Regions from separate parts of the Methylotuvimicrobium sp. genome, predicted to be linked through region 1. Evidence: riboswitches for the same ligand, from Rfam matches in the RefSeq annotation. Region 1 holds a riboswitch; each other region holds the start of a gene.
What was found. Region 1 has a riboswitch for cyclic di-GMP ahead of ACRJJO_RS11255 (hypothetical protein). Riboswitches for the same ligand answer to the same signal wherever they lie in the genome.
Positions count from the first base shown of each region.

Region 1 (7,323 bases):
GACTTCTTAAACCGGAATTTGGGAAATAGCGGAGGGGATCTGAATACTTTCCTCTAATCTTTAATAAACCATAAACGGCTATTCGATCCAGAAACACTGGCTTCAATAACGCCTTTACTAAGTTGGTCAAATAAATCAACTCCCAAACCCCTCCCATTTTTCTTAATAAATCGCATTCCAATACACAATATATTTAACGATTATGCCGCAAACAACTCGCGTTTACGGTTAAACCTCATCAGCCCCATCACAGCGCTACCAAACAGCCAAACTGCGGACGGAAGTGGTACAGCTGCGATCTCCAGCGACAAAGGATATGCCCCCATAGACCCGAATGGAATATTTTGACCCAAACTATTCGTTGCCGGACTATGCCCGGTCATACAGAACTCACCCATCATCCCCCCCGCAGTACAGTCACCATAAACCATACTTTGAACTATGCCTGCCATTGTCGTTTTATCAAACGAAAATGTGAAATAGGCATTGCTATTGATAACCTCGGTATTAGATTCAAAAAAAGGTGTGCCATATCGAAAAACATCTCCGCTCTGATAGCCTCCACCATAAAAAACATCCGTGCTATTTTTTAAAAAAACACTAGCAGTTACAATATCCCCTTCAGTGCTTTGCGCTAATTGGTAATTAAGATGCAACAGTGGAAAACTCTTTTTAAAATCCGGATTAACATCATCCACCTCATACATGGATGAGTTCATTGCCCCTTGCAGATTGGACACAACCGATCCATCCCAGTCAAAGCTGCCAACAAAATTTGTATTATTAGGCTGGGTCGCGGGCTCGTATAACACCCCTGTTACCTTATAGGTTACAACAGAAGCAAAAGATGAAGACCCCATAATAGCGACCATCAACAATAGCACCTTGACAAAATTTAATAAAACATTGTTTTTATTCATGTTTTTCTCTTACCAATGCAAACTTCTATTCAATAAGCTTCCAAAATCGATACAAACATCCTTGTTCAAATTCTTCCTTGCTAACCTTTACCAAGTAACCAACACATTTTCCTCATAAAACTGATTACCTAAATCCGGCTAGAACAAGCTTGCCATAAAGATTATGCAGGCAATACAGACTTACGACGATTTGCACCGAACAAGCTAACCAAAGCGCCACCGAACAACCAGGCAGCAGCGGGAACGGGAACGGCTGCAACCTCCGAGATCTCCAAGGATAATGGCGCACCGCCCATAGAGCCTCCACCGAGGAATGCAGTCATACCCATTGGACCGGTCAGCATAGGCCCCATCATGCCCAAAGCAGTCATGTCACCGTAGACCATTTGGCCTACAGTTGCCGAAGTATCAGTTATGTTTGTGGAATCAAACACCAAGGTAAAAAAAGCGTTGTCATTTCGCTGGTTACCATCAAAGGTGCCATAGGCCATAGGATTACCAATCACGTTATAACCGCCCCCATTCACAACATCAGTACTATTTTGCAAAAATGTACTTACTGTCACTAAGTTGCCGGAAGTACTGCTAGCCAGTTGATTGGTCAAATGCAGCAACGGCGCTTCGTTATCGGCATATCCACCGGGCTTGGCCCATACTTCACCCGTGTAACCGGCTGCATTCATACCACCAGCGGCGGTCCCGTTCGAATCGAACTCGGTTCCATTCCAAGCAAACATGGATTCAGACAGAAAACCCGAGAAATTGCTAACAGTAGAGCCGTCCCAGTCGAAGTTACCATCGAATACGGTTACTTCCTGAACCCCACCGTCAGTAAATACTGCAGACACATTGTAAGTGGCGGCCTGTGCCATAGAAGCGCTTGCTGCCAATATCAGGGATGCAGCCATTTTGGTTTTTAGATTCATAAATCAACTCCTTCAAAATAAATAAATTAATGTTCGGACGATACAACCAAGCCACCCGGTATTGCACCCGGTGCACTAGCTCTCCATCGCCCACAGAGGCGGCCCGGCTATCTGGCTTCACGCCAGACCCCTAGGCTTTCCGACCCCGCCTCACGGCGGCTGTGGCAATTGGAATTAGGACATCCTGCCCTACCAGCAATACATCCTTAATGCCTGACTCTTATTTCCTTTTATCTAACGCAAATACCATTTCGCTCTAATCAGACTCTGGTTCAGTAAACAGCACCTTCAAGACCTCACCCAGGGCTGTTCAAAAAATGCTTTCGCATTCTTTTTTAATAAAGCATACATTATGCCAATAATATTCTTTTGATTTAGGCTCAATAACTTAAAGCGTAAACAAATAGTCTCCAGTTAAGTCACCCATCTAAAATTAAGGGATTTAACACACCTCCCTAATATCAATGCGCGATTTGACTTAATCCGCTTTAAATCAGCTCATCCTTATGCGAATCGACTAACGTCTCGTCTCTTTTGACAAGAAAGATCACTTTAGAAAAACGTTAATTAATCGCGTAAGCTTCCAACGTCACCATCTAAAATCCCTCGCAGCCACGGTTATCCTCAGAATTTTTCCACAGGGAGAGCACATGGTATTTATCGGAGAGACAGAAACATCACATCGAAGCCTGGCAAGCCAGCGGACTCCGATGCGCCTGCATTGATACCGGTACGGTTGCAATCGGAGTCGACGGCCTCGGCGTTATTATCATTGCGTTGGCCGCAAGGCCACGTTTTGGGAATATCAGGCAGTGTATCGCCGGATTGGCTCGGGGAGTTGTTGCAATATCTGGCTGGATTGAGAGTCCGGCGCAAATCTGACTAGCGTTCGATATGAGGTGGGGCATCGATGGTTTGTCGGTGATTTTGCAACAGCGCTTAGGCCATGCGCTATGCGCCGGGGCAGCGTTTATTTTCCGCAATCGCGCCGGCAATCGTTTGAAATTGTTGCCGTGGGACAGCAATGGGGTCTGGCTGTGTCAAGGCGTCTTCATCAAGAGCGAAGGACTGACACCACTGCAACGCGACGTGTTCGAGGAAACTCTCGATACCGACATTGCCGCTATCTAAGCTGAGGTCGAGCAGTTTCAAGACGTCCCGGCGCATGATACGGCGCGGTTCGCCCTAAACGTCCGTGCGCCGGACGCCAGCCCTTACCGGATCATTTACCCCCGCATCGAGCACCGCCACGAACCCGAATCCTGTACTTGAGATCAATGCGGCAAGGACTTGGTCAAGATCGACGAAGACGTCACCGAACAACTGGACGTCGAGCCGACCAAACTCTTTGTCCATCGTCATATCCGCCCACAATATGCCTGCCGGACTTGCGAAACCATCACTGCGGCGCCGATTTCCCCGGCAGTGATCAATGGGGTATGGCGGCATTGGGTTTACTGACCTGGGTGCTGATCGGCAAATTCCTCGATCATTTGCCCTTGTACCAAAAAAGAGCAGTCGACATGTGTGAAGACCGTTTGTGCTGAGCCAAGTAGTCGAAGCATGAAAGGTCTACAACACTTTCACCGGCTTGGTAAAGCCTCAAACTGCTCTTTTTAGGTTGTACCGACTGGAACAGATCGCCGCCCGCAGCGGTGTGATCTTGTCCCGCTCGACACTGGCCGATTGGGTCGGACGCCTCGGCGTCGCCCTGGAGCCCTTGGCCGATCGTTTAACCTGGCACTTATTGCAACGCGATAGCTTGCATGCCGACGAAACCCCCGTTTCGCAACTGGATCCCGGCAACGGCAAAACCAAGAAAGCCTATCTATGGGCTTATCGCAGCAACGACCTGCAACCCGACCCCAAGATCCTCGTCTTCAACTACCAAGCCGGCCGAAGTGGCCGGCATGCCGGGCAGCTTCTGCAAGACTGGAACGTTCACCTGCTGGTCGATGACAACAGTGGCTACAAAGCCCTGCTTGCGACGGCGCGTGCGCATCCCGAATCGTCTTGCCTGTGTCGAACTGGCTTACTGGGCGCATGTGCGCCGAAAATTCTTCGATCGATATCAGGCCGACGCACGGGAACTGACATCCCGAGACCGTCAAAGTCATCGATCACGCCTTAAAACTCTGACCAACCCTGACACGGATATGCCGAAACCGGCGATTTACCCATAGACAACAATTCATTTTAGATTAATAAGTGTTTCCGGTAGTGATGGGTGTTTTCAACTACTACCGCATAGTGATCCATTCGTAACGCCGTGACTCTTCCAGAACCTGCGCAAAAAGTATTAGCGGGATTTCTTCGGACAATAAAAAACCCGCTAAGCCTTGTAACTTGCGGGTTTTTGGAGTTGTCCGGACTATCCCGAACTTGAATTTGGTGCCGATGGCCGGACTTGAACCGGCACGACTTGCGTCACCACCCCCTCAAGATGGCGTGTCTACCAATTTCACCACATCGGCTGATAGTTTTTTACTCGTTTATTTCGGCTTCCGGCTGTTCTTTTGCTTCAACCGTTTTTGATTCTTCCTCGATAGCAGGTGTCTCGGCCGATATTGAAGGTACAGCAACCGGTGCCGCTTCTTTACTCATTAACGGTATATCGAAAGCCTCTTCGGTTTCTGTGTCATCAAAAAAGTCTTTCGCGGCTTTACTACCACCGCTCAACATTGCAAGAGAAAGACTTGTCACAAAGAATAAAGTCGCTAAAATTGCAGTGGCTCTCGATAAAAACGATGCTGAGCCTTGTGCGCCGAATAAAGTTCCCGATGCACCGCTTCCGAACGCGGCACCGGCATCGGCACCTTTACCTTGCTGCATTAAGACCAAACCGATTATACCCAGTCCGAATAATACATGAATGACTATGATAACTTGATACATTTTATTATGGTTATTTTGCTTTGATTATTTAGATGCGCGATATATTTTCAAAAAGCCTTCGGCATCCAATGATGCGCCGCCGATTAATCCGCCATCGATATCAGGCATTGCAAATAAGCCCTTAGCGTTGTCCGGCTTAACACTGCCGCCATACAAAATTTGCAGTTGATCGGCAATGGCTTGATTTTTAGCTGCGAACTTTTGACGAATATATTGATGTACTTCTTGCGCTTGCTCGTCAGAGGCGGTTCTTCCTGTACCGATGGCCCATACTGGCTCATAAGCTATGACTGCTTTAGCAAAAGACTCAATGCCTGCCGCATTTAAAACCGCATCGAGCTGTTCATCGATGACGCTAAATGTTTGATCGTTTTCACGCTGTTCTAATGTTTCGCCAACACACAATATAGGGATGATCCCTTCTTGTTGCGCTTGAGAATATCGTGAAGCGACCGATTCGTTGGTGTCGCCGTAATAAGTCCTACGCTCGGAGTGACCGACGATCGCATATTTACAATTAAATTCGTTCAGCATGGATGCCGAGATTTCTCCGGTATATGCGCCTGAGCTTTGATCAGCAACATTTTGTGCGCCAAGATCAAGAGGAGTGCCTTCCGTTAATTTGGCAGCATCGGCTAAGTAGACATAAGGAACACAAACTACGATCCCGGTGTCGGATGAGTTAAGTCCGGCAATGATGGCTTTGCATAACGATTCTGTGGTCGCTTTAGAACCATTCATTTTCCAGTTACCAGCCACGAGTGTTTGACGCATAATTTCTCCCTCTCCATCCAAAATTAAGCTGCGTATGATATATGCTTATCGAAACTTGTTCAAGCATCGATTGCTTTCTTGACCTCATCCGCTAATTGGTTGGCGCATTTATTCACCAATGCTTCGTCGACTCCTTCGACCATTACACGAATCAAAGGCTCGGTTCCTGACGCTCTTAGCAAGACTCGACCGTTAGCACCCAATATTTTTTCGACATCTTTAACCGCTTTTTGTATTTTATCGTGATTATCGGGGTTGATTTTAATATCGGTCCTCAGGTTAATCAGAACTTGAGGATACATGCATACACCAGACCTAAGTTCATGCAGCGTCTTACCGCTGGTTTTCATTTCAGCCATGACTTGTAAAGCTGCCACAATACCATCGCCGGTAGTTGTTCTGTCTAGACAAATAATATGTCCCGAATTTTCGCCGCCTAGTATGCCTTTTTTTTCTTCGAGCATTTCCATGACATAACGATCTCCGACCTTTGCTCGAAACAATTCGATGCCTAAACTTTTTAGCGCATGCTCCATACCGAGATTTGTCATTAAAGTACCGACTACCGGACCTTTTAGGGCACCTGAGCTCAATCTCGATTTAGCGATAATATAAATCAGCTCATCGCCATCAACAATTTCGCCTTTATGATCCACCATAATCAGACGATCTCCGTCGCCGTCCAAAGCGATACCGAAGTCGGCCCGATAAGCAAGAACCGTCGAAACCAATTTTTCGGTCTTAGTAGCTCCGCACTCTTCGTTGATATTCAATCCATCCGGTTCGGCACCGATCGTAACGACTTCAGCCCCTACTTCGCTAAAAACGTGCGGCGCTATATGATAAGTCGCGCCATTGGCACAGTCGACCACGATCCTGAGACCGTTAAAATCCATCCAAGTCGGAATCGTACTTTTGCAAAATTCTATATATCGGCCTGCCGCATCGCCAACACGATTGGCTTTACCCAGCTTCGAAGAGTCGACCGTTGTCATCGGAGAATCAAGGTAATACTCTATTTTTTTCTCCATCGAATCCGGCAATTTCGTTCCCTCAACCGAAAAAAACTTAATGCCGTTATCGTAGTAAGGATTATGTGAAGCGCTAATAACGATACCTGCCTGGGCGCGCAAGGTTCGCGTCAGGTAAGCTACGCCCGGCGTCGGCATCGGCCCCAATAAATGCGTATCAACACCGGCAGCAGTCAATCCCGCTTCGAGCGCCGATTCGAACATATAACCTGAAATTCGGGTATCTTTTCCGACCAATACGAAACCGTGCCCTTCATTCGCGAAGACTCGCCCGGTTGCCCAACCTAATTTGAGTAAAAAATCAGCCGTTATCGGATACTCGCCTACTTTTCCTCTGATACCATCGGTTCCAAAATATTTTTTTTCCTTCATCTTCAAGCCCGTTTATTACTTATGGGTTAAAAAGCATGCTTGTTTCAAACTAATAAAAAAGGAGAGCCGCCACTGACTCTCCTTTTCACTTGTTTCCGAAATGATTATTGGCTTTGTTCGGCGGCATCGCTTAAAGGCGGCTCGGAATCTTTAGCATTGGCTCGACTATCTACTTTAGCACCGCCTTGCGGTGGCGATGGATCTTCCCAGCCTTGGGGAGGCCTAACCGGTTTTCTTGACAACAAATCATCGAGCTGTGCTTTATCGATCGTTTCATACTTCACCAAAGCGTCAGCCATCGCGTGCAAGATATCTTCGTTTTCTTTTAGAATTTTTTCTGCGCGCTCGTAGTTCCTATCGATGATCGAGCGAATTTCTTCGTCGATCGTGTGCGAGGTTTCTTCG
Region 1 is NZ_JBNGHF010000019.1:43,375-50,697, forward strand. It holds gene ACRJJO_RS11250 (hypothetical protein) at 201-920, opposite strand; gene ACRJJO_RS11255 (hypothetical protein) at 1,082-1,846, opposite strand; cyclic di-GMP riboswitch class I at 1,941-2,022, opposite strand; partial or broken gene tnpB (IS66 family insertion sequence element accessory protein TnpB) at 2,741-2,878, shown strand; partial or broken gene ACRJJO_RS11265 (IS66 family transposase zinc-finger binding domain-containing protein) at 2,903-3,342, shown strand; partial or broken gene ACRJJO_RS11270 (IS66 family transposase) at 3,495-3,927, shown strand; tRNA gene ACRJJO_RS11275 (tRNA-Leu) at 4,236-4,320, opposite strand; gene secG (preprotein translocase subunit SecG) at 4,331-4,741, opposite strand; gene tpiA (triose-phosphate isomerase) at 4,766-5,515, opposite strand; gene glmM (phosphoglucosamine mutase) at 5,575-6,918, opposite strand; gene ftsH (ATP-dependent zinc metalloprotease FtsH) at 7,023-7,323, opposite strand, start outside.

Region 2 (7,323 bases), on a different contig from region 1:
AGCCAAGTAAAAAAGCAAAGCTAGCCAGGAGAATAGCGTAACGTTTCATAAATTTCCCAAAATATTATTGTTTTAGTCAATCTATAAAATTTCTGGTTTTATAAATTGCACGGGTCCTAGGGCAATCTCATTCTCGGTATTAACAACCGATATACCGATAGGAAAAACAGTGTTAAGTCAATAAATAGTGCTAGTTTATCCAGTAAGAGAATTACAATTATTTTATAGAAAAAAGTATTAAATTATTCTTGCTTATTGGCTAAGTTCCAGTGCCTGGAACTCAAATAGATCCATGGCTGAATAGCGTACTATGACCTCAATATTCCAATGTCCAATACCGATATTTTATGTGTGAAAGGTGTATATATACTGAAACGATTTTAAAAATAAATATAAAATTACAAGCCTATTCGATCGGTTATAGTTAAGTGTGCAATTTAATATTTATGCTAGTAGATATAGCTATTGATGCTTGTCTTTATTAAAACCACCCGGTTCAGTACCGAGTGGTTTTAATTCAGTCGTTAAGTTAATAATTAATTGCCATTGCCAGCAGTAGTGACCAAGCTGCAGCTATTCAGTTCGGTATCAGGTGCGCTTGGAGTGACCTGAGAAACGGTCAAATTGCCGTCTTGCCAGAACAAACCGGGTTGGCTGTAGCCTACAGTTGACAGCGTGATTCGGCATGCACCAACACCCACTAAACGGTCTTTTTGGAATACGGTACAACCTTGTTGGCCGTTGTCGCGAACCGCTTTGGATTTTTGCCACCATTTGTTGACCGGATAGCCGGATTTTGACAGGACTTGCAAGCCATAATCATAGATTTCATAAAATTCACCCGGACCGTAAGTGTTGCCGTGGTAAAAGTCTTTGATGGCAGCGCTATAGAATGTGTCGGGTCTTCCGTTTTGGCCGGCAACTCTTAAAGAGGTTCTTTCGTTGACCATCAAGTTATTAAGATGGTTGTAAGTGTATCTTCCGCGCAGGCTATCTACTGCAACGTTGTTTAAAATGCCGGAGATTGGAGATTGAGTAACGTCGATGTTTTGGCCAAAACCGGCAACCGGTGCTTGTAGGGCTGCTTCAAGTCTTACGCCGTTAAAAGAATTGACTTCGAGTTGATTGAAAGTGTGGCCGTCGACATAGGCGCTGACCGGCACCGAAAAAGGCGTACATCCTTTTACATAAACAAGTGCTTCGGTGGCTTGCATGAGGCCTTCGTAAAGAGCGAAAGCCGCTCTTTCAGTGTCTCTCATATTGGTCATATTCAACAGAGGAGCTGCAGGTCCATTGTTGTATATGGCAGGAGCACCTGGAGGGTTGGCGCTGGCCAGGGTTGAAATGCCGAGCAATACGGCAGCTGCTGTGGTGGTGATTTTAGTTTTCATAAAAAACTCCTTTATTTTTTAAAGTATTGTTTTGCCATGGTTGTTAAAATAATTATTATATATATGGCAATTGTTTTGGTTGTAACGAACACGAGCTCTATTCAATAAATGAATATTAAATAACAACTATCGATCAATTATTTTGTAATTTAATACCCATAAAGCTCGATTAAGGTAGAAAATACCGCCCGGTATTTAATCGGGCGGTATATAGAGCTTGGTTATGGCACCTGAATCAAGCTGCAGCCATTCAGTTCGGTATCAGGTGCGCTTGGAGTCACCTGAGAAACGGTCAAATTGCCGTCTTGCCAGAACAAACCGGGTTGGCTGTAGCCTACAGTTGACAGCGTGATTCGGCATGCACCAACACCCACTAAACGGTCTTTTTGGAATACGGTACAGCCTTGTTGGCCGTTGTCGCGAACCGCTTTCGATTTTTGCCACCATTTATTCACAGGGTAGCCGGATTTCGATAGGGTTTGTAAGCCGTAATCATAGATTTCATAGAATTGGCCCGGGCCGTAAGTGTTGCCATGGTAAAAGTCTTTGATGGCAGCGCTATAGAATGTGTCAGGTCTTCCGTTTTGGCCGGCAACTCTTAGAGAGGTTCTTTCGTTGACCATCAAGTTATTAAGATGGTTGTAAGTGTATCTACCGCGCAGGTTATCTACGGCAACGTTGTTCAAGATCCCAGCAATTGGAGCTTGTGTGACGTCGATGTTTTGACCAAAACCGGGAACCGGTGCTTGCAGGGCTGCTTCAAGCCTAACGCCATTGAATGTTTGAACTTCGAGTTGATTAATGCCGTTGCCGTCAGAGTAGGCCGATACGGGCACCGAAAAAGGCGTACATCCTTTTACATAAACAAGCGCCTCGGTGGCTTGCATGAGGCCTTCGTAAAGAGCGAAAGCCGCTCTTTCAGTGTCTCTCATATTGGTCATATTCAACAGAGGAGCTGCAGGTCCATTGTTGTATATGGCAGGAGCACCTGGAGGGTTGGCGCTGGCCAGGGTTGAAATGCCGAGCAATACGGCTGCTGCTGTGGTGGTGATTTTAGTTTTCATAAGAAACTCCTTTACTTTAAATTTAAAGTATGGTTGCCATGATTGTTATGGTAATCGCCGCATCCATGGCAAATGCGGTGATTAAAAGAGCTAAGTGCTCAATTTTATTAATTTATTTTTTCTCAGATTAATTACCTGCTGATGCAGGCTGATAATCTGTATTACGCTTGAATGTCTTCGATTTCATCGTTTACATTAAGCAAGCTTTCTGCGCCAGGAAGTCACCAGTCCGATCATTGCTGTGCCCATCAGCCAAATAGCCCCTGGAACAGGTACATTGCTAACTGGTGCCGAACATGTAGTGCAACTAGTGCCCATTACTTCAAAAAGATATGGCGATCCGTGTGCTCCGAGTGGATTCCAATAAGCGGCATAATACTGACCGTCATGGCCGGCACCGTTATAAGACCATTCAATGGGAAACGACAGGCTTTCATTGGTGAGAAAGAGCCAATAGGCTGTGTTTGGTTGTAAAAGCGCCGCTTCATTGGGATCTTGCGACGGTGCGTCGAACCAAACGTCATTGCCGCCAAAATGTTCCAGCTGCACAAAGCTGTCGGGTATCGATAAGTCGAACAGTTTGTCTCCAGGAATGTGGGTATCCCCTCCCAAAAAGTTATTGCTATAAACAGCTAGCGATATACCGTAGTTTCCGGATGAATCCTTAAGAGAGACGAGGTCGCCTGAAAAGTGACCGCCGGACGCTAAAGATAGACGGACGCTGTCTAATAAGCAGCCATTAGGGCAATTAAAAGGATCTACCGTAAATCGGCCGGCTGCCCAATCAGGTTCGCCGTCCTCAAAAAAGGGCGCTACAAGCGATTCGCCGCCGGAATATCCAAAAGGGAAGGTGTCGTAGATAGAAACTGATGCGGAAGCGGTACCGGCAAAAAGGCCCAGTGCAACGGCAGCGCTTAATTTTTTTAACGGTGCTTTAATTTTCAACATAATTACCTCTAATATGTTTGAAATTAAGTGCGGCCAGACTATCTGATGCAAAATGGAAGGTATCAGATTCTTGGCTTTCCGCCCCCGCCTCGCGACGGGTAAGGCTTTTAACTTAATAGAGCTAAAAAATCCCTATTGTTTCAAGTTATCTGGCCCGGGCAGTTAAATAGATCTGTCGAGCCGTCATAATCCAGGCATTATCCCAAATGCCTCATAAATTATTCGTTAGTTTCGTTAAAAAGCGCTTAAGGTAGAAAGTAATTCATACGTTAAATGCGCTTCAGCTTGCCATATAGTTGGTGCTTGTAATTGGCAAGGTATTTTTTTGTTTTCGCATAAAGCACTTGCATAGAGCGTGCCATCAGTCGATTTTGTTCCTTTAAGGCATTGAATTGTCAATTAAATAAAATGTATTTTGTGACGGAGGGCGCGTTTATTTTGGTAGCTGCATTTCGTGATGTAAAAATTATTGACAGTTTTATGTCTTAACAAAAGCTTAAAACGATTAAATCCGCCAAACGTCAAGAAAAGAAAATATGCATTGTTAATGAGAAGTAGCAGCGTTTGCAGGGAAAATTTTGTAAACAACTGAAAGACAAGGAAAGTATGGGGCGTCATTACAGGCTGTTTTGTTCTTTGGGGCGCTTAGGCTTGCCGAAGGGCTGGGGGAAAAGGATGATGTAAAAAATTTTGACGAATGATGCAATAAATTGGTCCAACTTAAAAACTGGATCTGATTTTGCTTGCAAAAGAATAAAGGCGGATGTTAGTTGGCTTGTTTTTTTGCTTAATCGTTAATAAATTAATGTACGGAAAAACAGTTACATATGAATGTCTGGGTATTTTTGGGAGTCTTGAAAGGCTAAATGATTTGCTTTGAGATAAGTGTTAAATATTCTGACATAAGGCCGGATAAGAGAAGCTTATCTCGATACGGATAAAATATTTTGACTCGTAAGGGCTTGGTTATTTCATAGTATTGAAATAGGTTATTATTGGTCTTGGGGCTTATCGAAGCATTGTTCTCAAGTTTTATTAACCTCAGCTTTAATTGCACCCATGGTTTATAATCTGCCCGAATCTATATAGCCAGGACTGTTCAATGGATTACTCAATTGCCAAGTACGCGCCTGAATACCACCCCTTTCTTAGTTATTTACAGCACCAAGATAAATTGACCGATGCCGAGTTAAAAAAGGTCGATCGAGTCATGCAGTCGACCGTGGCCGAAACCTTGCCGCACTTATTGATTAAACTCGGTATTTGTTCGGAAAGCGATATCGCGGAAGCTTTTATTGTAACGCATGACATAGAAAAAGTCGGGGTCGAGGATTACCCGCTTGAAACGCCTTTGTCTAATGATGTGTCCCTGCGATTTCTGAAACAATTTCATGTAATCGGTTTACGCGATACCGATGATGCAATTCACGTTGCGGTAATGGATCCGGAAAATCGCTTTGTGTTGGATGCGTTGAAACTGGCAACCGGCAAGCCGATTATTGCGAAAGTCGGACTGATGTCGGAAATCGATGCCGCGCTCGAACTGCAATATGGCGAAGGTAAATCCCAAATGGATAAGCTATTTGCCAATCTCGAGACAGACGAGATTGGCGAAGAGGATCTGGAACACCTTAAAGATATGGCGAGTGAAGCGCCGGTTATCAAAATGGTTAATCTGATCATGCAGCGCGCGATTGAGAGCCGAGCTTCGGATATCCATATCGAGCCGTTCGAGCAGCGCTTGAAAGTCCGCTTGCGCGTCGACGGCGTGCTGCAAAATATCGATGCGCCGCCGGTAACATCGACCGCGGCCGTGCTTTCGCGCATAAAAATCATGGCCAAACTCAATATCGCCGAGCGCCGCTTGCCGCAAGACGGCCGAATCAAGCTGCAAATGCTGGGTAAGGAATTGGATTTGCGGGTCTCGACGATTCCAACTTTATACGGCGAGAGTGTCGTAATGCGCCTATTGGATAAAGAGGCGACAGTATTGGATTTTAAAGCCCTCGGGTTTGCGGGTAGGCAATACGAAAAATTTATCGAGGTATTGAGTCAACCGCACGGCATTATTCTGATTACCGGGCCGACCGGCAGCGGTAAATCGACTACCTTATATACAGCGCTTAAACAACTGAACACGGCCGAGCGTAAAATCATTACCGTCGAGGATCCGATCGAATATCAATTGGAAGGCATCAATCAAATTCAAGCCAAGCCGCAGATAGGATTAAATTTTGCCGCGGCGCTCCGGTCCATCGTCAGACAAGACCCCGATGTCATCATGATCGGCGAAATGCGCGATATCGAAACCGCACGAATAGCCGTGCAATCGGCGTTGACCGGACATTTGGTATTGTCTACTCTGCATACCAACGATGCGGCGGGCGGTGTGACGCGTTTATTGGATATGGGCTTGGAAGAATACCTGCTGAGTTCGACGGTGAACGGAATTTTAGCGCAGCGCTTGGTCAGAAAACTTTGTCCTCATTGTAAAACCGCTTATTCGGTCGATTCTGCATTGGCCGAAGAATTGAAGTTGAGACATTTTCAATCGGACGGCGATTTGGTCCTCTATAAAGCAACCGGCTGTCAGGCCTGCAACGGCCTAGGATATAAAGGGCGGATGTCGATCATCGAATTTTTGGTAATGACCGACCCCATTCGACGGTTGATCATGGCGCATGCGGAAGCTGGGGAAATTCACCGGTTGGCAATTGGCGAGGGAATGCTTACCATGTATGAAGACGGGTTGGTCAAAGCCTTGCAGGGCTTAACCACTCTGGAAGAAATTTTACGCGTGACGACGGAATCCTGATGGCACTCTATGCGTATAAAGCCGTAAACAATAACGGCGAAGTTGAAGAAGGTTTGCGTGAAGTCGCCGACGAAGGGGCTTTGATCGCCGAATTGCAAACGGAAGGTTTTATCCCGCTTCACGTTTCTTTATCGAAGGGCAGAACATTTCTCGGATTAAGACTGGGTGCTAAACAGCTTAGGCTGTCGCAAAAAGAGGTATTAATGTTGACCGGCGAGTTGGCCACCTTGCTGGATTCGGGCCTACCTCTCGACAAATCGCTTTCGGTGTTAATTGATTTGACCGAGGAAAATGAAAAATTGAGCAAATTGCTCGCGCGCGTATTGGAAAAAGTCAAAGGCGGGACGTCTCTTGCCGATGCCTTGCAGAGTCAAGCCGGCGTATTCTCCAAATTTTATCTGAATATGATCCGAGCCGGAGAAGCGGGCGGCAATCTGGGCGGCGTCTTGGTGCGCTTGGCGGACTATCTCGAGCGTTCGCGGGAGCTTAGGGATACGGTTAGCACCGCGCTGATATACCCGATCATTTTAATGGTCATGTCGTTTGCGTCGTTGTTTGTGATGCTAACTTTTGTCGTGCCTCAATTTACCGAGATGTTCGAAAGCGCCGGCCAGGCATTGCCGGTGCCGACTCAGGTTGTCGTGGGCCTGGCCAATTGGCTACAAAACTACTGGTGGTTATTGTTGGCGATAATAGTATCGGCCTACATTTATATGAATCATCAACTGGCGGAGCCGGCGTCTCGCAAAGAATGGGATGCCCGATTTCTCAAAATGCCGTTGGTGGGCAACATTTTACTCGCGATGGAAACCGCCAACATTACACGTACACTCGGCACGCTTTTAGGAAACGGCGTATCGATCATCAGTGCATTGACGATCGTCCGCGAGACCGTGTCGAACTTAACGCTGGTAGACGCGGTCAGAGATGCCGAAGAGCAGCTCAAACAAGGTCGTCATATGTCCGACGCTTTACTCGACAAGGGGGTATTACCTAAAATGGCGATGCAAATGATCCGGATGGGAGAGGAAACAGGTCGTTTGGAAGAGATGCTGTTGCGTGTCGCGACGATTTACGACAAACAGCTCAAAGTATCGATTCAGCG
Region 2 is NZ_JBNGHF010000036.1:1,195-8,517, reverse strand. It holds gene ACRJJO_RS15780 (hypothetical protein) at 1-49, opposite strand, end outside; gene ACRJJO_RS15775 (hypothetical protein) at 537-1,391, opposite strand; gene ACRJJO_RS15770 (hypothetical protein) at 1,613-2,455, opposite strand; gene ACRJJO_RS15765 (hypothetical protein) at 2,651-3,403, opposite strand; cyclic di-GMP riboswitch class I at 3,429-3,518, opposite strand; gene gspE (type II secretion system ATPase GspE) at 4,506-6,218, shown strand; gene ACRJJO_RS15755 (type II secretion system F family protein) at 6,218-7,323, shown strand, end outside.
Region 2: another riboswitch for cyclic di-GMP. It lies ahead of ACRJJO_RS15765 (hypothetical protein); the one in region 1 lies ahead of ACRJJO_RS11255 (hypothetical protein).

Region 3 (7,323 bases), on a different contig from region 1:
TTCTGGAGATGGTAAATAAGCATGTGTCAACGGAAGAAAACAATCCTCAGTCGATTGCGGTTGCGGTACTACACCATCGAGCGGTGTAAAAAGACTGGTTAGATAAGGGGGAATAGAGTTCATCGCAAGCGGCAATTGAAAATCACATGCGCGGCTTAATTTAACTACATTATCAACGACTGCTTCTTCGTTTCCGGCCAAATGCTGCATATACTGCAAACTGAACGATAATGGGTGTCCGAATATATCAACACCGCCGACACCGACATCACTATTTTCTTCGGCAACGCCCGTTGAAGCAAATCCACTATCGAAAAATGCTGCGGAAGTGGTAATCAGAATACGATTAACAACATTTTTTGATGCGCTCATATGAAACGCAACGTCTCCGAACACTTCAGGATGCGCTTTATTCAACTCAGCATTCGAATTTATTGCCGCCGCGGTAAAGTTTGGACCTATATGACAGAGATTGCATTCGCTTTCTCTAAACAAATCCAAGCCTCTTCGCTCGGAGGCGGTCAAATCAATAGGTTGTTGACTGCTATCTCTAGCACTTAGATCAAAAGGCGATTCATCCGAAATCAACGTGGATTGATAAAGCTGCAGGGCCAATCCAAAAAACATTGCGAAATTCGCTTCCATCTGATCATAAGGCAATTCACCAGAAGGACCGCCAAATTTGCCTCGCCGAGTATATGACCAATATTTATTGTTAAAAGACTGTTTAATTAAATTCGAATACGTTGTATTCAGCCCATTTTTTAAATTACCGGGTTTACTAAAACTCAGACCACCCAAAACACTGTCGTTCCAATGGACTTTTTGATTTTCTAAAGGCCGACGCGCTAACAATTTCCTTCCGACATCCATCATCGTTCGGCTTCTACAGCCCATTTCCGTATCGCTAAGGGGAGGAACCACTGCCAGTGATGCCAACGAAGAATTGATTAAATGCAACCTTTGTTTGGCAACATTGCGAGTATTGATTTTTACCCAAACACCTGCATCAGGATCACGATCCCCCCATGAACTACTTCCATTGAAAACATTATTTGCGCGTCCATCCCAAAAATTTCGATGATTGAAAACCGAATTAATCACAGTTGGCGTATTGCGGGGTTCGACTCTACGGGTATTGGTTCCATTGACATGAAAAACCGGGTCCGCATCGCGGTCACATGCATCATTTGCATTACCTGTTCGACTGGTATTGATAAATTCGCCACTAAAAGTCCCTGATGACGAAACCACATCGTCAGAATTAAATGATACCGGTGATGCATGACTCAAAGGATTGAATCGGCGATGAAAAGGGAAATCGCGGCGACTAAGAGTATAATTGGGCCCCATTTCATCATTGGATGATGACAGATCGAATGCTTGTTCTTCTAATGATTTGGACTTAGCTCCCGGATTTAACTGATTTTTGACTCGACGATCGGCGCCGGCGTGAAAATGGCATGAACCGCAAGCCATTCCATCACTTCCGACATTCGTATCCCAAAACAATGCTTTTCCAAGCGCGATGGCTGCATTTTTGTTAACTACAATTGGCTCGGCACCATCCAGCAAGCCCGGTACTTCAGGCACTTGCAAATGCTTGAGACTAATCGGCATGGGACCTACGCCTGTCGCGGAGACAGAATGGCTTATCAATAAAGCAACCAACCCCAAAACATAAAAATAAACATGACGAAAACTTGTCATCTATCAACTCCGAAGGTTCATTTATTAGAATCCTTCATTATTTTAATTCTAAAAAAATTTAAACTTGAGCGACCATGCCATTAAAACTGGCAGTACTAAATACAAAGGTAGATTTCTTTTACAACCCTATATTTAATCCAAGCTCAGTTAGACACAGACTTAGCCAAAAGTAAGTTTGCGCTTCCGTGCGCTTCGATATCTCCTTGAAACTGCCCTTTATGCTTGAGCCTTTCTTCGTGCGCCCCCAATCAAGCCGACCAATGCAGTGCCGAACAACCAAACAGCTGCTGGAACCGGAACGCTAGATACAGCCATAGTCATCGGCGAACCACCCAATGCCCCATCAGCGCCCCCCACATAGACCGCGTACCAACCAGCCGCCAGATCGTTTAGCATCAAACTGGCAGATTCGCCCGGTACAATAGAACCACTCACCAAACCATTGCCGTCGTAAGCGCCAATTTGTAACTCCGCGCCCCAGGCTGTTGTTCCGGAAGCTGGGCCTGAATTCGCGTAGCCCATCGTTTCCAATGCTCCGTTTGCACTGTTGCCGACTGCCTTGTTGTCAACACCATAAGCGGGAGTCGTAATACTGTCATCGGTCATCCAATAGGTTCCGTAAGTTCCAATCGCTCCGACTTGGTTGAAAGAGTGTGGAACACCTTGTGGGCCGCTAGCGATACCAGGTACTTCACCGGTACCGCCAGTTCCGCCGTCGAACTCGCCGTCAGTCCGCCACACTGTAAAGCCCGGTGACATATCACCGGCATTGACTGCTGCAACGGAAACCGTAGTTGTTGCGGATTCTGTCAAATAAAATGTAAACCATTTGTTACCTGCATGAGCCCATGCAGCATTACCCAATGCAGCGTTACTCGCGTAACCATTTACGCTAGTTGTAAAGGCGTTGGTTGCAATAGAGCCGCCTGCACTTGAAATCACATTGCCGTCTACCCAGAACGAATTGCCTTGGCCAGATCCATTGGGATTGACAGCACCGGCTGCCATCGCGGCGCCGCTAGTCAATGCCAAAGTCGCTACGGCCAATGTAGACTTGAACACAGATTGTACAGATATATTCATTATTTAATTCCCCAAACCACATCACGTTTTTTTTATCCGGGTGTGGTAGATTTAAGTTGTCGTTAAATTTTGGAATTGTCTGATGTTTTTAGGCCGTCCGCCGAAATAAACAACTCCAGTTTAGCGAGCTTGTATTGCGAGACTGCCGTATCGATAACCCCCATTATCGATATGCTTTCCTGCTCTCCCCAAAGCTCCTAGGAGGTAACCCGGCTATCTGAATCAGACCCGCGGCTTTCCGACCCCGCCTTGCGACGAGTGTGGCAACTTACCATAGCTACAAAAATGCAACTTTATATGTTAAGCAAAATACGAGCCACACTGAATATGAAGATAAATTTTCCTAGACTTAAGTCGAAACGAACTTTGATGCGTTTTTATTACTTTGTTTTAGCTAGCTTTTTATTATTTAAAAGCTAGCCGAAACGCTTTAGGTTTACGGCTTGCAGTTGCGGCTTCGAAAATCAAAACCCCGATAACCATGCTAAAAACACGTGACTAGACACAAAAGTGCGTGATATCACACACCCTCCTATCGATGTTTCACTTTCCCGATCTTGCCTGCGGCACTGATATTTTTTAAAAATGAGGAGAGCGGCTAAATTACTCGGATAATGCGCTTAATAAACCTTTCATTACGCAAATGCGAAGTAATTGATGAAAAGAAGAAAAAGGGGGAAGAAAAAACTAACCTGCCCCAGGGTAAACGCATTAAAATAGATCCCATATCAATATGTTACGACTATTCAACCTAAGCTTGCAGAACATTTTATTTGTTAGTTTTTATTTTGTGGCACTAAAAACTGCTACTATGAAATTACTGAAAACACTATGCATTATAACCATTTGATTTTATATTCTGTTTTAATGCGTTTACCCTGTAGCCAGCCCCCCCTTTTTTTGTTCTTTTGTTTTATATTTGGAGACCTTTCGAGAATAACGCCAGAATTAGTCCCTAATCATCAATGCCGTTTCGATTTTGGCTGAAGCCTATCTTTAATCAAGTTGGTTTATGTGTGATATGACACATAGCATTGAGTCATATCACCTATTGACAACCCAGCCTACCCTATCGATCAACCAGTCTCTCGCTAAATTTAAGCAAGGGACTACTTAACCGGAATGCCCTCCAAAACGACCTGCGTATAGCTAATATAAATCAATAAGATAGAGCCGCACTATTATAATGACTCGTAAAAAAAATTAATCCTATTTAGAGTAGCCTAAATGGTAAAGATGGCATTTATTTTGCTTTTAACTAACGGTAGTTAAATTTCGGCAGAGGATACAATCTCGAGCGACTTAAGGTAAGCCTCACATTTATTGAATGTCCCTTAAATACTTATGCATCTTGGTATAAGCCTTTAGACAAATCGTTACCTCGATAGTCAAATGAAAGACCTCAAAAAGATGCGTATTTACCCAGAACCACTTGGCAGCCCCTCCCTACAAGGGCCGGAAACAATACAACCAACCTCACTAAAACATACCTTTGCGCATTATGTTTCGACAGCGGCCTATGAAAACGTTACCGAAATTTAAAATGCAAAAATATTAAACTAAACAAGGAGTTCAATCGATGAAAAAAAAACCATTAGCTAAAGCAGTTGCTATGGCCGTTACCAGCGCCGCAATGACTGTTGGCGCCATGCCGAATGCCTCTGCTCATGTTATGTACAATACTTACATCGCTTCATCCGGTACCGATGGATGGACCCGAGTAGACGGTTCCGGAAATTCCGGCGCACAGGTCCCTTGGGTCGGCACAACGGGCGGCGAAAGCCCATTCGGCTATGTCGGTAAACAGGCGATGAACTGGGCGGTAGCCATTCACTCAGCCAATGAAAGCCATGAGGTTTCACAGGCACATGCCCTTTCGGTTTACGGCGCTAACGTTGATATAGATACCGCTGACGGCGCCTGGGGCTCCTGGCCCGTTAACGAGTCTAACCCGGGGTTTACGCAAGGTTGGGCGCATCACACGGATTACGGATTATTGAAATCTCATGTAACCGCCGTGATCACTATTAGCCCTGAATCGTTAGGCCCTTTGATCAATAACTTCGGAATAAGCGTATTTAAAGGAATGGATGATGGAACGGCCGGCTATAGCCGTCATGCAGCATGGAATATCGGCTATATATCCGGCGCCTATGAAGACCCTGCCAAAGAGAACAACCCTCACGGAACGAACAACGTTATTTATGAAACACATTCCGATTCCGGAGATATCACCTTTACCGCATTAGCTGGGCAAATTTATTCGATCTATTTAGGCGGTAATGTGGTCAATGGACAAAATTTCGGTCCTGTAGAAAATTATCAGTTAACCATTAGCGCATCACCGGTGCCAATTCCCGCAGCAGCCTGGTTACTGGGCAGTGGTTTAATCGGTTTGGTCTCTTTCAGCCGAAAAAGAAACCGTACAAATCCGGAATCCGCCTGTCATTAATCGCTTCTCAAGCGGGTTGAGCTAATAACGCGATTCCTCCAGGGATTGGCGAAATCCAGCTGCCATGGACGGCAAGCTTGTCTGGCTTTCAGTTTCTCACACCCCCCCTCAGGAAAACTCGCCTTATGGCGAGCCAAGATCGGTATGCATTCCCACGCAGGAGCGTGGGAACGAGGAAACAAGTCATTCCTCCAGGGATTGTCGGAATCCAGCTGCCATGGACGACCGACTTGTCTGGCTTCCAGTTTCTCACACCCCCGCTCAAAACCACTCCTTAAGGCGATCCAAGATCGGTATGCATTCCCACGCGGGAGCGTGGGAACGAGGAAACACTCGCGGATCACCTAGTGCTAGGCGATCCGCGTAGGGTACGCTGTGCGTACCATGGTAACCCCGCAATTTTCATGTGCCAACCGAGCCGCCAGGGCACGGCTTTGGTACGCGCAGCGTACCCTACAATCTATGTATAACGATGAGCGCAGGAGCAGCGTGGGAATGAGGAAAAGCGATAGAAACTAACAATCGGCTTGTTTTCTAAGGCCGTTAGCAACTAACCCGAACAATGCAGAACCGAACAACCAAATAGCGGCCGGTAACGGAACGGCAGATGCTGTTCCGAATTGATTAACATCCGCCAAAATCAACTGGTCTTCAAATGCTCCAAGCGTAAATAAAAACTTATGCGACCCCGTCAATTGATCGGTCCCTGTTTCAAACATGGAAAGATCCTCAGAAAAATACTCATTAGTCAATTCTTCCCCATAATCAAGGAACATTTCGGCAAATACATCTTCGCCAACCGTCTTAACTGAGAGGTCGTAAGCAAAATCGACATCGATAGCGAAACTATCATTCGAAGCATTGATAAACTCCAAGTCGAAGAAAACCAAATAATTTGAGGTTACATCACCATTACCGACGGAACCGCTCAATGAAAAGGTTTTAGAAAACACATTACCGTCGACCGGGCCATAGTACCAATCGGAATGACTAATTGAGCTTGTTCCATTGCCCGTATATTCCGTGTAAGTTTGGGAATCTTCCAATTCAAACGATCCGTTGACCGTCAAACCGGCAAGATCGCCCGGATTGTCGAGATTGACAATACTATTGATAGTATAGGTAAGCGTAGCGCTACTCTCAAAACTGCTAACCGCATGAGCGGTTGACGCATTCGCCATAAGAAAGAAAGAAGCAATTGATAAGATTGATAAACTTTTAATCGATTTCATTTCTAAACATCCAAAACTCGATGAGCATAAAACTCAATACATAAAATTCATTAGCAGCGGCACTGCCCTAACCGAAGAGCAATACCGCCCTACCCACATTAATCGTCGAGCAACGCTTCAAACGGAAGGAGCGGCTCAATTGAACCGTTGGCACCGACCGCCGGAATTACCAGAAACTCATCCTTGGCCCATTCAGCATGTAATGGATGCCCAGCCGTAACAAAATCCCTATCCCCGACATGACCATTTGGAATCATGATCTCGGGATGATCAAACGGAGCCTGTTCGTATCGCACTCTTTCGTCGGTAAATGTTTTCAATAACGCAATCAGATCTTCTCGGGCCTGGACATTGTTAGCCAAGGGAAGCGCAACTTGCAAACCGTGCAATTGAGGGTTGTCGAAGTTACCGCCCCTAGCATAAAACTCCACAACCTCTTTCAACGTTGCCATACTACCGTTGTGCATGTAAGGTCCGGTTAACTCAATATTTCGCAGAGTCGGCACCTTAAACGCAGCCTTAGTTGCCAGACCCAATTTAGGTCCGTTTTTATGAGCCTGAGCCGCTTGAACCGTAGGAATATAATTCCTTGTTTCTATTAAACAACCTTCAGTTCCGTTCGGATCCGGAATCAAACCGTCCAGCGTAGTAAACATATCTCCAAAGTTAATTGGGATATTCAATGACAACGGAGCAATAAAGTCACAAGCTCTATTGGTTGTTACTCCCTCATCCAAAACTTTATCCGTTTCACCGGCCAAATACTCTACATATTGAGCGGCAAGCGATAGCGGGTTACCAAAATCATCCAAACCGCCTAAGCCAGGGTCGCCATCCGGGTCCGCA
Region 3 is NZ_JBNGHF010000009.1:114,623-121,945, reverse strand. It holds partial or broken gene ACRJJO_RS06795 (cytochrome-c peroxidase) at 1-1,128, opposite strand, end outside; gene ACRJJO_RS06790 (hypothetical protein) at 1,927-2,793, opposite strand; cyclic di-GMP riboswitch class I at 2,994-3,068, opposite strand; gene ACRJJO_RS06785 (VPLPA-CTERM sorting domain-containing protein) at 4,373-5,245, shown strand; gene ACRJJO_RS06780 (hypothetical protein) at 5,761-6,477, opposite strand; gene ACRJJO_RS06775 (cytochrome-c peroxidase) at 6,576-7,323, opposite strand, start outside.
Region 3: another riboswitch for cyclic di-GMP. It lies ahead of ACRJJO_RS06790 (hypothetical protein); the one in region 1 lies ahead of ACRJJO_RS11255 (hypothetical protein).

Region 4 (7,323 bases), on a different contig from region 1:
ATTTCATTTCTCGGTTTCCTTTTTATGAAGAGCGGCCGCGGCAACAAAACCGGAAAATAACGGATGGCCTTTACGCGGCGCCGAATTAAATTCCGGATGAAATTGGCAAGCCAAAAACCAGGGGTGCTCCGGAATTTCGATGACTTCGACCAAGCGCCCGTCGATCGATTTGCCTGAGAAGCGCATGCCGTTTTGCTCAAGCCTTTCAAAATATTTATTATTAAACTCGTAACGGTGCCGATGACGCTCTCTAATCACTTCCTTCTGATAAAGCTCGTAAGCTAACGAGCCAATTTGCAAACGGCATTTTTGCCCGCCCAAACGCATCGTGCCGCCTAAGTCGGAATTTGCACTTCGAACCTCCACCTGTCCTTCCGCATCCATCCATTCGGTAATTAAGCCTATTACCGGATGCGGGGAATCGGGTAGAAACTCGGTACTGTGCGCGCCCTCCAGATTGGCGACATTGCGAGCAAACTCGATAACCGCCACCTGCATGCCTAAACAAATCCCTAAATAAGGGATCTTATTTTCCCGAGCATACCTAACTGTCGCAATCTTACCTTCGACACCTCGCTCGCCAAAACCGCCGGGAACCAAAATCGCATCAACGGGCTTCAAAGCCGAAACACCTTCCTCCTCGATCATTTCCGAATCGATATATTCAATCTTTACCTTATTTCGGGTTTTAATGCCGGCATGAATCAATGCTTCATGCAATGATTTATAAGCATCGGAATGATCGACATATTTTCCGACGATCGCAATCGACACTTCATTGAGCGGATGAGTTAGACCTTCGATCACATTTTCCCATTCGGTCAAATCAGCTTTAGGGACATCCAAGCGAAGTTTTTCGACAACAATATCGTCCAACCCCTGCTCATGCAGCAGCAAAGGAATACGATAAATCGAATCAGCATCGATCGCGGAAATAACAGCTCTCTCAGCAACATTCGTAAACAACGCAATTTTACGACGTTCGATTGCCGGAATCGGTTGTTCGGAACGACAAATCAAGATATCCGGCTGAATTCCGATTGTCCTAAGTTCTTTAACAGAATGTTGGGTCGGTTTGGTTTTGATCTCACCGGCCGACTTGATATAGGGAACTAGCGTCAAGTGAATGAAAAGCGCGCGATCCCTACCCAATTCAACATACATTTGCCGGATCGCCTCCAGAAAAGGCAGCGATTCGATGTCGCCGACCGTGCCGCCAACTTCGATAATCGCGACATCCATGCCTATGGCACTGAGTTCGATTCGACGCTTGATTTCATCGGTAATATGCGGAATAACTTGAACGGTCGCGCCTAAATAATCGCCTTTGCGTTCTTTGCGCAATACATTTTCATAAATTTGACCGGTCGTGAAATTGTTCTTCTTGGTCATTGTGGTTTTAATAAACCGCTCGTAATGACCTAGGTCGAGATCGGTTTCAGCGCCATCCTCGGTGACGAATACCTCGCCATGTTGAAAAGGACTCATCGTTCCGGGATCGACGTTGATGTAAGGGTCCAGTTTTGTCATCGTCACTTTCAGCCCACGCGCTTCAAGAATGGCAGCCAACGACGATGCGGCAATGCCTTTACCCAACGAGGAAACAACACCACCGGTAATGAAAATAAATTTGGTCATGTAAGAAATAAAAATTTCGGGAGACGGCTTTCAAATAGCCAAGATTAAAATTTATCTATTTTAATCGACTAAGACACATTCGTCATGGCCTTTCCGGTTTTTATTTTTTTGCGACCGAATTAGCCGAATACATCCTGGCTTGTTTTTGCAATAAAATTCGGAACCGATCCAAAGATCGGCAATTGCCGCCAAGCGCCCGTCTAAATAGATTAATGGAATATAAGGCCTTTCCCAAGGCGGAATCCCTGCGTCCTGATAAAGATTTTTCAAGCGATGCCGCCCTTCTCGATTCGGCAAAGCAATTTTTTCCCCGCCGCTACGAAACCTAACGTCGATATGCGACCTAAGCCAAATCGATTGATCAATTCCGGAGTGGTCATAAGCAATTTTCAGTTCCGTACCGTCAGGCAAGTCAAGAGGGGCATCGCTATTCGACCATACAACGCCTTGTTCCGGTAAAATAACGGTTTGCTGCGGCACACAAAACAAGCTATTCCGGAAACGGCGTATCGTATGTTTTTGATTCGGCAACTGCGGATCGCTAAGCGGCGACTGAATCATGGACAAAATACGCAACACAAAGGCACGGGGCGGCATTTTTAGCCCCAAACGCGCGAACCATTGCCGAACAATTAATGCTTGTTCCGTCACATCAAGCTTTACCAAAGCCGGTATCGATAGCGTTGCATCCTTTGCTTGATAGACCTGCTTGAATTGATCGCCAGCTAATTTACTCAACAGTTCAGAGGCTTCCGCGCAATGAACCGCTGAACGAGAGACTGTTTTATCAATGGACGGCCAACGTTGCTTGAGTAAAGGAACAATTTCATTGCGTAAAAAATTACGATCGAAGTCAATGCCTTGATTACTGGGATCTTCAATAAAATTGAAATCATGTTGCCGGGCGTATTGGTCGATGACTTGTTTTGGTGTATTCAATAAGGGCCTCAACAGCACTCCCTTGCCAAAGACCATCATTTCAGGCATGCCCGAGAGCCCTTGCAAACCGGCACCTCGAAACAATTGCAATAAAACGGTTTCCAATTGATCCTCTCGGTGCTGAGCCACCATCAAAACGTCGTTTTCCGAAAGCAAAGCCTTTAAGGCGTCATACCGCGCATTCCTGGCCGCTTCCTCGGGGCTTTCGCGCCCGGCGCTTCGCGCATCGACATGAATTTCGACAAAATCAACACCCAATTGCTTAGCGACCGACCGGCAATGACTTGGCCAAGCATCGCCTACCGCTTGCAAACCGTGATGTATATGAACCGCGGTAATTTTATTTTGTAGAGAAGATATCGAAGCACAAAGATGTAACAACACATGCGAATCTACACCGCCGCTATAGGCAATATAAACTTGTTGCGGCGATTTTAATTTTTGCAGGCCTAATTCAACGACTCGCGATTCTAGTTGAAGCATTTAAGATACCAATTATGAGCTAATATTTAGGCGCAGGATCGACAACATTCTTGACACTTAACCATTGCCGATTTCCCCCCAGCGTTTCATACGCAAATGCCGAAATTACATGCCTGACAGGTAAAATCACACAAAGAGCAGCGCGCCATTTTAATAACAAACTTTGTCAAGTTATTTTACAATTTCAGCCGCACTAAATCCTGATCCTCTTTGAGCCTAGGCCTTAACAACAATCTATTCGCTCCGCCAACAAAACATCGAAGTAAAAATGATATCTCAGCACGTTAAAATATGTAAAACCATCTTATCAATTAGTCATAGCTCATTTAAAAGCAGTCACTTACAGACTATAAACTGCACTTAATTGTCAATATTTTTTACAAAAGAAAGATTTTTGCGATTAAAACAATGACCATACTGCTCACAACGTTTTGATTATAATAATTTTCTAATATTTGGTATAAGTATTGCTTTTTATAATAAAGGTCGTAGAAACTTTCATGATGAAACGATTCGGAGCCATTGTAGTAAAATTGAACACATATCGAGAAAAGAATTTAGCTTTTCTTAATGGAAATGTAATATTTTAGTAGTATCGTCAGTATCGTGAAGTAGATATCAGTTTTTTTGTGAAAGTACAATGCCGGCTCCGAAGAGGATGCCGTTGCTCGATCGACAGGCGTCGGCGGCAGGGCAGATTTTTGCTCCTGCAAAATCTGCATTCATGCCATCCATGGCAATCAGTCGCCGCCGTCGAGCCTACATGGACGTATTCACGGCGTCCTGTCGGGCGAGTGACCGCATCCTCCGCCACGCCTCGAACTTTCATTTGCCGGGGCGATGAAGGCTTCTTCATGATCGTTACTATTGAAATTGACTAAATCGAACTTTACGAAAAACGTGTTTGGCGGATTCTTTACGCGAGTACGCCAAACACAGCAGAGAAATTTTTAAGAGAAAGCCTCACCCGTTGTAAAGCGGGGCCGGAAAGTTACGGATCTTTAATATTTTAAAGATGGCCGGACTACCTTAAATTGTTAGTGAGATTTTTAATGTCATGCATCTTTTTGTTGCAACCATTATTTCAAAGTCAATATTGCTCTTTGACTAATTTGGCCTAGCTTTTTCACCATGTAATTTTTTGACTTTACTCTTAATCACAAGGAGTTTTTTTCATGTTTAGAATAACCAAGTTTGTTTTAATATCATTTATTTATCTTTTTACGGGGAGTGCGCAAGCAAGCCTAGTCACCTTATACGGCAATTCTGTTTCGTTTGAATTTGATAGTACGCTTACCGGTTTATTCGGTTCAGCTAATGTTTCAGGCGACACTTTATACTTTACCCCAACAGCATTCACCGCTACCGCCTTGAATACTGCCGGCGTCGACATGACCAACGATACCGTTAACATCAAAGTCCAAGCATTGAACCCACAACATCAAATAAATACCGTTTCAGTTATTGAAAAAGGCGATTATTTTAGTTTTGGCAATTCAACTCTTGTTGGAGTAGGAGGTCAAGTTCGCGCTTTCGATATTGAAAATCCATCCTTTGACACTACCGAAAGTATCGTTGCTAATGATGCATTTACTCAAACTGCGTTCTTGCAAACCAATAACTGGCAGGCAGATACCATTTTAGATACCACTTCTTTCAATAGCGGATATCTGAATATCACAATCCAAAATCTTCTAGGTGCTATAAGCACAACACTTGGAGAAGCGGCTTTCATTGAAAAAAAATATGTTGGCCTAAACGTCACAGCAGTCCCATTACCGGCAAGCATCTGGTTACTAGGTGCCGCTTTGGTTGGCCTTATTTCTTCTACAAAACGCAGACAAACAATCTAATTGCTCAAGCGTTAGCGGGAGCAAATTCGCTTCCGCTTTTCTTGAAACGACCCCTTCAAAATAAACCGCCTGCCATAACTCAATGCCGAACTGACCTTCTGTTGGATTAGGCGCCTCGTTGAGCTGAACTACCATCGGCAGCAAGAATACCTGCCATCGCCAAAAAAAATCTCATACCTTTTAATCTAAGAAACGTGAAATAACGCTCGGACAAAACAACATAAAAGAGCTATTGTTCGACTTAAAGCGAAGCAATAAAGAAGCATACAATTGATTTTAAAAGACTAAAATTAGTTTATATAATTCCACTAAGCGCTCATACTTCACGAGGGTTTTACCATGGACATTTCACCAACAAACAGCGCATTGAACCTCATCAACGGCGCACAACATAAATCAGCCGAAGCGGCTCACAAAATTGCTGCATTACCGATAAAAAACGATGAAGTAGGCAGCTCCGAATTCAAGTCTGAAGACATTATTAAACCGGTACTCAGCTTAAAAGAAGCTGAATTCGAAACATCTGCCGCCGTTAAAATTCTCGAAACCGAGAAAAAAACGATAGGAAGTCTTTTAGATATTAAGGCTTAAATCCGGCTTCAGAGCAAAAAATGATTTTCAACCGAGAAACTAAATCTTAGTTTACAGCCTTCTTCGGTCGTATCGCTGGATGTCGGGTGCGCTATATTATCCGATAACGCCCATTCCCCGACCCGACGCCATTCACCTCTCCCCGCTAACAATTTACCCAAAGCCATCAACCCGAAACTAGGCAACTAACAATCTACCCGAACCTCGAAACCAAGCGCTCTGATCTCGCCCGCAAAATGTCGCATGAGTTCCGGTGACAACGGCTTCATTTTAGCCGCTTCCGGCTGCATCGATGGGCGCGCAATTGTATAAAGCATAATTTTACCAATCGCCACACCATCGTTCTTGATTCTTTTTAAAAATTGCAAATACGCGTTTTTTTCCACGTCGGTCAATCCCTGCCCGGAATAATCGACTAGGCAAGTTTGAATTTTAGTCTGACAGATTGCGGCCGAAATCTTTAGATTTCTTAATGCCGACTCCATCGTTTGCGCTGCGTTATTAATTAAATTACGCCCCGCATCAGTCGCGCTATCAAACTTGAACCAAACTTCTCCCCCATAGCGATGCAATGACCGAAGCCCGACCTGAACCTTCGTCTGGTGCATTAAACTGCCATTGCTAATCAGAACTAAATTGCTATTCGGCAGCACCCCCATTTCAGTGGCAATACTGCCGATCAAGTTGACAGCCTTATCGAAATCCTGAACGCTGGTCGGCTCGCCATTTCCCGAAATCGCAATATCTTTGATTACTCGATTACGGGGGTCGACTTGAAATCGGTCAAAAAAATCGCCATGCAAAACATCGCTCAGAAACTGCCTCAATTCTTTTTCCAATAATGAAAAATCGAGCAGTGGCGCTGCACCCAACGTTAAATCGGGTACTTGACAATAAATACATCGCCAGTTGCAAGCATTGTTGATATTAAAATTTACACCGATCGACAAGCCTCCGGAACGTCTTGAGAGAACGGGATAAATATAAGTTAATCCGGCTGAATCCCTACTATGATCGGTTATTGTTAATCGTGTTGAATTTGTCACAGCCTTAAGAATGAGAGTCAAATGTGCTATTCTAGTCGCTCAAAATCTTTCCCTGTAACATTTTTATTAAGGAGATTATTATGAGCGAAAGAATTATCATGCGTACCGGTGAGGCATTGGTAGCGGGCGGTCCTCCCGGAACCGCGGCGGAACCGGAAATCGTCATCGGCGAACTGGACGGACCGGTCGGTACGGCCCTCGCCACTCTGACAGGGGACCAAGTCAAAGGTCATAGCCGGGTTTTCGCAATTTTGAATACCGATATTCAAGTCCGCCCCGTGACTTTAATGGTCAGCAAGGTCACTGTTAACAATAGCCGCTACACCAACATATTAATGGGTACCGTTCAGGCCGCTATCGCTAATGGTGTACTTGATGCAGTTCGCGCGGGAGATATTCCGAAAGAAAAAGCGAACGATTTGGGAATCATCTGCTCGGTATGGCTCAACCCTAGTGTGGCGACCGACGATAATCTGGACCATCAAATACTTTTCGACATCCACCGCAAAGCCATGGCACAAGCCATCCATAAGGCCATGACCAATACCCCGGATATCGATTGGCTGTTGGAAAATCAAGATAAAATCACTCACAAATATTTCCAAATGGGCCTTGACGGAAAAATTTAAATGGTTCGAGGGTTGCCCCGACATCAGCTTTAAAATCTTGATTTTTAGTTTGGCGGTTTCAGTCGCGATATTCGCGACTGAAACCACTACAAAATAAACTAGATTTCCTCTAACAATCGATAAACTAATTCCTTTATATTTTTC
Region 4 is NZ_JBNGHF010000008.1:55,125-62,447, reverse strand. It holds gene kdsA (3-deoxy-8-phosphooctulonate synthase) at 1-7, opposite strand, end outside; gene ACRJJO_RS05995 (CTP synthase) at 4-1,638, opposite strand; gene tilS (tRNA lysidine(34) synthetase TilS) at 1,699-3,060, opposite strand; cyclic di-GMP riboswitch class I at 4,011-4,092, shown strand; gene ACRJJO_RS05985 (VPLPA-CTERM sorting domain-containing protein) at 4,236-4,913, shown strand; gene ACRJJO_RS05980 (hypothetical protein) at 5,253-5,504, shown strand; gene ACRJJO_RS05975 (radical SAM protein) at 5,690-6,550, opposite strand; gene fae (formaldehyde-activating enzyme) at 6,631-7,179, shown strand; gene ACRJJO_RS05965 (response regulator) at 7,278-7,323, opposite strand, start outside.
Region 4: another riboswitch for cyclic di-GMP. It lies ahead of ACRJJO_RS05985 (VPLPA-CTERM sorting domain-containing protein); the one in region 1 lies ahead of ACRJJO_RS11255 (hypothetical protein).